4 regions of the Chryseobacterium sp. KBW03 genome follow, and region 4 is predicted to be linked to each of the others. Evidence: riboswitches for the same ligand, from Rfam matches in the RefSeq annotation. Region 4 holds a riboswitch; each other region holds the start of a gene.
What was found. A riboswitch is a leader RNA that binds a small molecule or an ion and turns the genes downstream of it on or off. The one in region 4 is predicted to bind cobalamin.
Positions count from the first base shown of each region.

Region 1: linked by a shared signal. The riboswitch ahead of metE (5-methyltetrahydropteroyltriglutamate--homocysteine S-methyltransferase) and the one ahead of prpB (methylisocitrate lyase) in region 4 are both predicted to bind cobalamin.
Region 2: linked by a shared signal. The riboswitch ahead of DBR39_RS13445 (acyl-CoA thioesterase) and the one ahead of prpB (methylisocitrate lyase) in region 4 are both predicted to bind cobalamin.
Region 3: linked by a shared signal. The riboswitch ahead of DBR39_RS08680 (TonB-dependent receptor plug domain-containing protein) and the one ahead of prpB (methylisocitrate lyase) in region 4 are both predicted to bind cobalamin.

Region 1 covers NZ_QAJO01000003.1:94,023-96,228, reverse strand. Annotated here, with positions in the region: gene metE (5-methyltetrahydropteroyltriglutamate--homocysteine S-methyltransferase) at 1-1,324, opposite strand, end outside; cobalamin riboswitch at 1,500-1,685, opposite strand; gene DBR39_RS04340 (Lrp/AsnC family transcriptional regulator) at 1,881-2,206, shown strand, end outside.
Region 2 covers NZ_QAJO01000005.1:432,583-434,788, forward strand. Annotated here, with positions in the region: gene DBR39_RS13440 (hypothetical protein) at 1-738, shown strand, start outside; cobalamin riboswitch at 772-951, shown strand; gene DBR39_RS13445 (acyl-CoA thioesterase) at 1,067-1,450, shown strand; gene DBR39_RS13450 (HD domain-containing protein) at 1,506-2,096, opposite strand; gene DBR39_RS13455 (XAC2610-related protein) at 2,105-2,206, opposite strand, start outside.
Region 3 covers NZ_QAJO01000004.1:141,774-143,979, forward strand. Annotated here, with positions in the region: gene DBR39_RS08680 (TonB-dependent receptor plug domain-containing protein) at 1-1,123, opposite strand, end outside; cobalamin riboswitch at 1,232-1,419, opposite strand; gene DBR39_RS08685 (transporter) at 1,512-2,206, opposite strand, start outside.
Region 4 covers NZ_QAJO01000001.1:408,654-410,859, forward strand. Annotated here, with positions in the region: gene DBR39_RS01735 (hypothetical protein) at 1-121, opposite strand, end outside; cobalamin riboswitch at 370-561, shown strand; gene prpB (methylisocitrate lyase) at 1,007-1,915, shown strand; gene prpC (2-methylcitrate synthase) at 1,902-2,206, shown strand, end outside.

The sequences.
Region 1 (2,206 bases), on a different contig from region 4:
TTGTTGTCGTTGGGAATAAAGGAAGCTGTAATTCTTTTTGCTGTTCTTCTTTACGGATTTTGAATGTATTTATTCTTTGAGCATCCTTTTCAGTGACAGCATGGGCCCTTTGCTTCACTTTATCATTATGAATAAGAGACGACGTTCTTCTGCTTGCAATTGCTTTTTTATTGTCTTCAAATGTTGCAAGAATCTGTTCATTTTCTGTTCCGGAAGCCAGCTCTTTAAGCGTTACTACTTCTTCTACTTTCTGTTTGGCGAAAGCCAGCCAGTTTTTAATCTCAGCATTCAGATGGGTTTCAAAATCCAGATCACAAGGTGAGTGAAGCAATGAACAAGATGGAGCAATTAAAATCCTTTCAGATCCTAATTTTTCAACAGCTTTTTTGATGAAGGACAATGACTTTTCATAATCATTTTTCCAGATATTTCTTCCATCCACCACTCCTAATGAAAGACTTAAGCTTTCCGGAATACCATTCAGAATATCATCCAACTGCTCAGGATTTCTTACAAGATCGATATGCAGTACATCCACAGGAAGTGAAGCAGCAAGCGATACATTATCTTTCAATCCGTCAAAATATGCAGCAACAATAAATTTCAGTTTCGGGAAACGTTTTCTTATTTCAGAATAAACAAAATGATAAGTTTCTTTCGCTTTCTCCGTTAAATCCAACGCCAGAAAAGGTTCGTCAAACTGAATCCATTCTGCGCCCTGCTCCTGAAGCTTGGTTAAGATCTCTGTGTATACGGGAAGAAGATTTCCAGCCAGATCCAGTTTATCAAATCCTTCTTCTTTTTCTTTTCCTAAAAGAAGATAAGAAACAAGTCCGATAATAACTGGTTTTGCGTTGATTCCCGCCTGTTTTGCTCCTGCAAATTCATTGAAAATTTTATCCGAGCTTAGCTTAAACTGTTGGTTTTTATAAAATTCGGGAACGATATAGTGATAATTGGTGTCAAACCACTTGGTCATTTCCATTGCTGTGATATCCAATCCTTCTTTCTGATATCCTCTTGCCATGGCAAAATAAAGATCCAGTTCAGAATTATTCTTTTTCAGCACCACTTCATGATAACGTGCCGGGATTGCTCCTACTACAAGGCTCATGTCCAATACCTGATCATAATATGAGAAATCATTACACGGAATAAGATCAATTCCTGCTTCTTTCTGAATATTCCAGTTTTGGTTACAGATAGTTCTGCCTGTATTCAGAAGTTCTTCCAGAAGAATTTTACCTGACCAATATTGCTCGCAGGCTTTTTTGAGTTCTCTTTTGCTACCAATACGCGGATAGCCCAGAATGTGAGTTTGCATTTTTTAAACTTTTTAATTAAACTTAATGATAAAGCCCTTTAAAATGTTTCATAATGCTTTGGGTAAAGAGTTTTTGGAAAATAGTAATATAGCGAACGGTACAATTTCTCTCACACGAAAAAATGCATTATCCGATATATCATCTGTATGACCCAAAAGCTTCAGACCGCGAAAGCATTGTCAATTCAGTAAAGGCAGGTCTCCTGACTTGTAACAGCTTCTGTCATCCTTCCCGCTTTGGCAGTGGATATGCAAGGACAGAAACCTTTGGTGTGTTACTTACAGTTGCGCGACAGCTCGTGATTCTCACACGATTCCCTATTAATTTACCTTACGTAAAACCTTTCCTGTTTGATGAAGTATCTTTAAAGAACTGTACTTTTATTGATAACAATCGCCATCAGTAAAAGTTTTTAATTTTGTGTAAAATTAATAATACAGAATAAAAACACAATCAAAGTAAATTAATTAAGCAAATTAATCTTTTGAAAAATAAAATTAAAGCATATAATTCTGTAAATTTGACTGTTTTAATACTATAAAAGAATAATATTCTGTGGAACAACTCGATGATAAGGATGTACAGCTGCTCAGGCTGCTCCAGAAAAATGCAAAACTGACCGTAAAAGAACTGGCAAAAGAAGTAAACCTTTCTACTTCGCCGGTTTTTGAAAGGGTAAAAAGACTGGAACAGGACGGATTTGTAAAAAGATATGCTGCTGTTCTTGATGCTGAAAAGCTCAACCGTGGGTTTACCGTTTTCTGTCAGATCAAACTAAAAATTCACGACAGGTCTGTAGGCTATGATTTTGTAAAAGAAATTTTAGAAATTGAGGAAGTTGCTGAGTGCTATAATATTTCCGGAGATTTTGACTTTCTTCT
Region 2 (2,206 bases), on a different contig from region 4:
GTAAAAGGACAGAATAAGGTTCCTTTTGGAGTTGTAAAAGCTGAAGAGGGATATGCCAATGTACGGGTTCATAAAGACAATTACCGAAAAATTGTAGACAAGATCCGTATGCGTAAAGGAGATGTATTCGTTTATGTAAAGCCTGCTCCCGGAGAAACAGAATGGATCTGGATCAAATATCCTGAAAAACAGGATGATGACAAACCGTTTGTACGTTATGAAACTCTTGATAAAGAAGGAATGGTCAATAAAGAACGTATTGCTTATATCGATCAGCTTCCGGCGTATACTCCTTCAAAATCTAAAAACGGGAGATCACTTATTTTCACAGACAATTCTGATCCGAAAATTCCTACCGCTCAAAGAAGCAAGGTTGTGATTGATGTCTATCCTTCCAACGCGGGCTACCGTAAAAAGGAAAAAGATGCGGAAGGAAAGCTCCTTACCATCGATAAAGTAAAGCCCTGGGGAATTGGAAACGACCTTCCTGAAGGGATGACCGAGATCAAATCGATCAGAGTACAGCAGCCCGGAAGAGGTTCTGTTTTTGTAAGAGAAGCGATCAAAAATATGTTCCAGCCTACCATGGATTTTGAGAACATTGGGGTAACCTCTCTTGACAATGACAATATTTTCCTATACATGATAAATGGTTCGGGAGAGAACAGATATACCACTCTCTGGACGATCAAGAAAGGGAGAGTAATCAGCCAGATTATTTACCATAATCCGGAATAAATTCATTATTTTTGCACTCGAAAAGTTTTACACTTATTCATCACAGAAATTGGTTCTGCATCACTGCAGATTAAAAGGGAACCGTGTGAAAATCACGGACTGTCGCGCAACTGTAAGTAACTGAAATCTTTATCAAAGATCCACTGTGCGAGGCATGGGAAGGAGATAAAGATGTTACGAGTCAGGAGACCTGCCTTTTTCTTAAACATGTAACTTTCGCGATTTGAAGTTGTATTGATCTGATGGATTGTTTCAGGAATTCTATAAGTTCCTGTCATTATTCTGTTATTTTAATATCATTTTATTTCGCTTTAATTAATAATGATATATGACTACAGAAGAAAGAATTGAAGCATCCGAAACCAGAATCTTTAAAGCGGTTTTCCCTAACACAACCAATCATTATGATACCCTTTTTGGAGGTACGGCGATGCAGCTGATGGACGAAGTAGCTTTTATTACCGCAACCCGATTTGCAAGAAAAAGAGTGGTAACAGTGAGCAGTGACAAGATCGATTTCAAGAAACCTATTCCTGCCGGAACGATTGTTGAGTTGATCGGAAAAGTGTCATACGTAGGAAAAACCAGTATGAAAGTAAATGTTGAAATCTACACCGAGCAGATGTATTCCTATGAAAGAGAAAAAGCCATTGTAGGTGATTTCACTTTTGTAGCAATAGACGAGTTCAAGAAACCAATCCAGATACTATAAATAATAAGCTTCGGGCGGCCTTTGGCCGCCCGAAATTTTTCTATTCTCACTGAAATTATTTCAAAACTTTTTCTGTTTCCAGACTTCTGTTCAGCAGCAGTTCAAAAGCCTCTCCCATTTCATCTGAGGCTCTTGTGATCGCATTTTCAAGTATATTTCTGATTTGCTTTTCTGTTACTCCGGCTTCCGTCCAGCTCTTTCCTGAAGTATGGGAATTTAAGATAAATGGCATGATTCTGTCTATTCCACAGGCAAAAACAGCATCCGGTGTTTTCTCTTCTTCAAACTCAAGCCAAAGATTAAAAAATTCCGAACGTAAAGGTTCATCCAGAATTCCGAAGATCTTCTGAGCAGAAGCTTTCTCTCTTTCAAACTTTCCTACCATTGCTTTTTCATCAAAAATAAAAGTGTCTCCGGCCTCTATTTCCACAAGATCATGAATGGAAAGCATTCTTATCACCCTTAACAAATCTATATCGGTGCGGTTTTTTGCATAGGGATAAAGTATCTGAGCCAGAATGATAATCTGCCAGGAGTGTTCCGCTGTATTTTCTCTTCGGGAATCGTCTGCATTATAATTTCTTCTCTGTACATTTTTCAAAGCATCCACTGCCAGGATAAAATCGATTTCTTTCTGAATTTTCATCTTACTTCTTATTTTCTATTATATTGATCTGCAGGATATACCTTCGTTTTGGTATTCCATTTATTATTGATCTTTTCTTTTGTTATTACTTTTACCTGATCTTCATTAGT
Region 3 (2,206 bases), on a different contig from region 4:
TGGCATCCAGATTATTGTACTGAAAATCCCCACTCAGGCTGACATCCCAATTGGGTGTGATAGAATAGATATTGGATGAGGAAAGATAGAGTTCTCGTTGGATATAGGTGTTATCGGTATAAATAATAGACTGCGAACGAACCGTATCCATGAAATGGGTATAATCGTAAGCAAATTTTGCCTTCAGCTGGGTTTCAAATTTTGGAAACAGCTTTTTTCTCAGGTTAGCCTGTACGAAATAGTTTTCATCGGAAAGCCTTGCGCCTCTGCCTCCAAAACGACCGTTAACAATAGGCGCCGGCATTCCACGGTCTGAAATATAACCATAGCCTCTGATATTCCAGCTTCCGTTATTTAAAGTTCCGTTGAGAGAAGTTTCAAAACGTTTTGCTTTGATATCCGAATCCTGTCTTTTTGCAATGGTATCATAAGCCTGCTGGCCATCGGGATATTTCTTTGCATACCGAAATCTGTAAATTCCGTCACTCTGCATAAATTCTCCACTGAAGCTGGCAGAAACCCGGTCTGAAATCTTCTGTTCCAATCGGAATGACGGGTTGAAAAGATCAATAGAAGCACTTTTTGCTCTGATCACAAGATTGGTTTTTCTTGTTCCTTTAAATACCGGTGTTTTCGGCTGTAAATAGATAGATCCCGAAGACCCGAAATCCTTTGCAGGTTGGAAAATTTCACTTTTCTGCCCGTTATACAATGATATTTCTTCCAGATCGTCCAAAGAATATCTTCCCAGATCTACCAGTCCGTTTTGGGCATTTCCCAGTTGAATTCCATCATAGAAAACACCAACGTGCTGGCTTCCCATACTTCGGATATTAATGGTTTTCAAACCACCCAACCCTCCATAGTCTTTGATCTGAACACCGGAGAAATACCGCAGAGCATCTGCAACAGAGTGGCTGTTCAGTCTTTCCAGCTGCTCGCCCTGTAAGGTTTGTGCCGGAAGGATTTCTTTAAAATTCTTTTTGTAAAGATTGATTCCTTTAATTGTCTCTTCCTCCAGACTATCTTTTTTCTTGGTTTGAGAAAACAAAAGTTGAGATGTTATCACCAGTATTGTGAAAACAGCTTTATGAATTGTAGAAGTAGTTAGTTTTGCTGCCATTAGCTCATTTAAGATAATGATGACGCTAATGGATATAAGAAAACAACGACAAAGCACAGCTATCACTGCACAGAATCATTGATGTCCTAAGCTTTATTCCACGAAAGCGTCAAACGATTATTTTCTGGCAGGTCTTCTGACTTACTCCATTTTTGAAATCCTTCCCATTAAAAAAAACAGTGGATATATTCTTCAAAAATCTTGGTGTGGAGCTTACAGCAGCGGGTCTGTCCCGGATTTTCACCGGATTCCCTTTTAAGAGCTTTTTAGGGCTCACCAAATTTCGGCAAAGATAAAGAATTATTCCTAACCCCCAATTAAAATCATGATTCATAAACAATTAAAGCTCCCGAAGGAGCTTTAACATCATTTTATTAAGGGTTTCACTTTAAATTCCAATATTCAGAAAAATACTGAATCTCGATTTTGCTTCAATATCTCCTCCTGCCAGATGAGTGTACATGGGAAGCATTATCTCACTTCCCAAACTCAGTTTTTTATAAGAGGCTTCAAATCCTAGTTTCCCATATAACGCACTTCCAGCAGTATTGGGTAAAGCTTCATCGAATTGTTTATTCTGGGCATACACTTCTCCCTGAACGCCCGTTTTTACAGAAAATATAGATTTTTCATATCCCGCAACCTGATAAAAACCTGTCGCAGCATAGTTCCATTGGTTTCCAAAACGGTAATTTTTCTTATTCTCCGTCTTGATCGTATAGTCTGTATTGACCATTACCGCCACTTTATTTTTCTGAAACTTATAATTCAAAGCGGCCTGATAATCCCAGCTTCCGGTTCCCAGCTGAAAACTCGGATTAACACCGGAAACTCCTTTTTCATCAAATTTTCCCAAAGGAATTTTCACTCCTAAACCTCCACTCAGATGGTGGAAATTATCTTTAGAGCTCATCAGCTGATAAATTCCCATCAGATTCAGATCCCCTATTCCATTGATTTTGATATCTCCCTGTAAGGTTTTCTTTTCATGGAAATGGAAAGGCAGACTTGCATATACACTCAGTTTTTTAGTCAATGGAATTTTCCCCCAAAGCTGCAGGGTATTGAAATACTGATCCTGCG
Region 4 (2,206 bases):
CAAAATCTTGTGAATAATTTCCAAACGAGGAAATAGTATTCTGGAAATAGATCAGTTTCTCAAGTTCTACAGGAATCTCTCCCAAACCTAAGTTTTTTTTAAATTCTATAATGTCTATCATTAGTTAATTATGTCTAGTTAATAAAATTAGCAAAATGAAAAAAGAATAACAAATTTATTAACTATCTTTAATTTTCCGGTCATCTTTTATATCAATTTAACAATATAATCAATCCATTTATCCCATAAATAAACTCCATAATAACAACGTTTTCAACATATTAAATCAAAACAATTATTGATTACATAAAATATCTTTTTCGTTATTATAAAATACCTATATTTACCACCAAGGAGTTCTTAAAACCTTCTTTATCAACCGAAATTGGTTACACTTAGGTGTGCATTAAAAGGGAATCGTGTGCAAATCACGAACTGTCGCGCAACTGTAAGTAACACATAAAGTTTTTATCAATTGATATCCACTGTATATTTTTTATATGGGAAGGATGATAAAAACCGTTACAAGTCAGGAGACCTGCCTATTTCGCATTGACGATGCTTTCGCGATTTGAAGCTTACAGTCAGGTATGATACGTTATGGATATAGTGTGATAAAACTGTTTTGTCAATCTGTATTACTTTTTGAGATGGATTACGAGTGAGCATTAGGTTGTTCTCATTATTCCATGGCTCAAATTCGTATCCCCCTTTCCGTAATTTTTTTTCTAATAAAGCACCGCGAAGTTTACTGAGAACTTTTTATAAGGTTTAATCAATGTAAAAAGTTATAAGGTGTACCGAAACAATCTTAATTATTCATGCAGTAACAACAGCTCTATTTTACAGACCTGTACGGCAAGAACTTTGCAAAATTCTCAATATCAATGTGATTTTAAGATTACTAAAATCCTTTTCTACCCTTCCTTTTTTACTAATAAGATAAGCATTTACAGCTCTTCTTCTCATTCGCAAACAAATTTCAACTCAACAATAAAATATTATAATGACCAAAAATGAAAATTGGAAATCTCCCGGCATGAAATTCCGGGAGGCAATGGAAAAAGAAAATCCCCTTCAGATTGTTGGAGCCATTAATGCAAACCATGCATTATTGGCACAGCAGGCTGGCTTTAATGCTATTTATCTTTCAGGAGGAGGTGTTGCAGCAGGGTCTTTAGGAATTCCTGATTTAGGTATTACCACTCTGGATGATGTGCTCATAGATGTTCAGCGTATTACCAATATTTGTGATTTGCCACTTATGGTAGACATCGATACAGGTTTTGGGCCTTCCGCATTTAATGTCGCCAGAACTATTAAATCATTGATCAAAGCCGGAGCAGCAGCGGTACACATCGAAGATCAGGTGGGGGCAAAACGTTGTGGACATAGGCCAGGAAAAGAAATCGTAAGCAAAGAAGAAATGGTAGACCGTCTTAAGGCTGCTGCAGATGCCCGTACCGATGAAAGCTTTGTTATCGGCGCAAGAACAGATGCTTTTGCCAATGAAGGACTGGAAAAAACTTTAGAAAGAGCAATAGCCTATAAGGAAGCTGGTGCAGATTTCATTTTTGCTGAAGCAGTACCCGATTTAAGTTTTTATCAAAAATTTGTTGATGCTACCGGAATTCCTGTGCTTGCGAATATCACGGAATTTGGGATGATTAAAATGTACACGGTAGAAGAGCTAAAAAACGCAGGTGTTGGGCTCATCCTCTACCCTCTTTCTGCCTTCCGGGCTGCTAATAAAGCGGCACAAAATGTATACAATCATATTCGCAAAGACGGAACACAGGCCAACGTACTGGATACTATGCAAACAAGAGAAGAACTCTATCACAGTATCGGCTACCACGATTATGAACAAAAATTAGATAATCTTTTTAAACAAAATACTCATGTCAACGAATAGCGAACCAACATTTAAACCTAAAAAAAGTGTAGCCCTTTCCGGGGTTACAGCAGGCAATACCGCTCTTTGCAGTGTCGGGAAAAGCGGAAATGACCTCCATTACAGAGGTTACGATATTTTGGATCTTGCAGAAAAAACACAATTTGAAGAGGTGGCTTACCTTCTTATTTATGGCCAGTTACCTACAGAAGCACAGTTGAAAAACTATAAAGCCAAATTAAAATCTTTGAGAGGTCTTCCTCATTCTGTAAGAAATATCTTAAAAAGTATTCCGGCAGCGGCACACCCAAT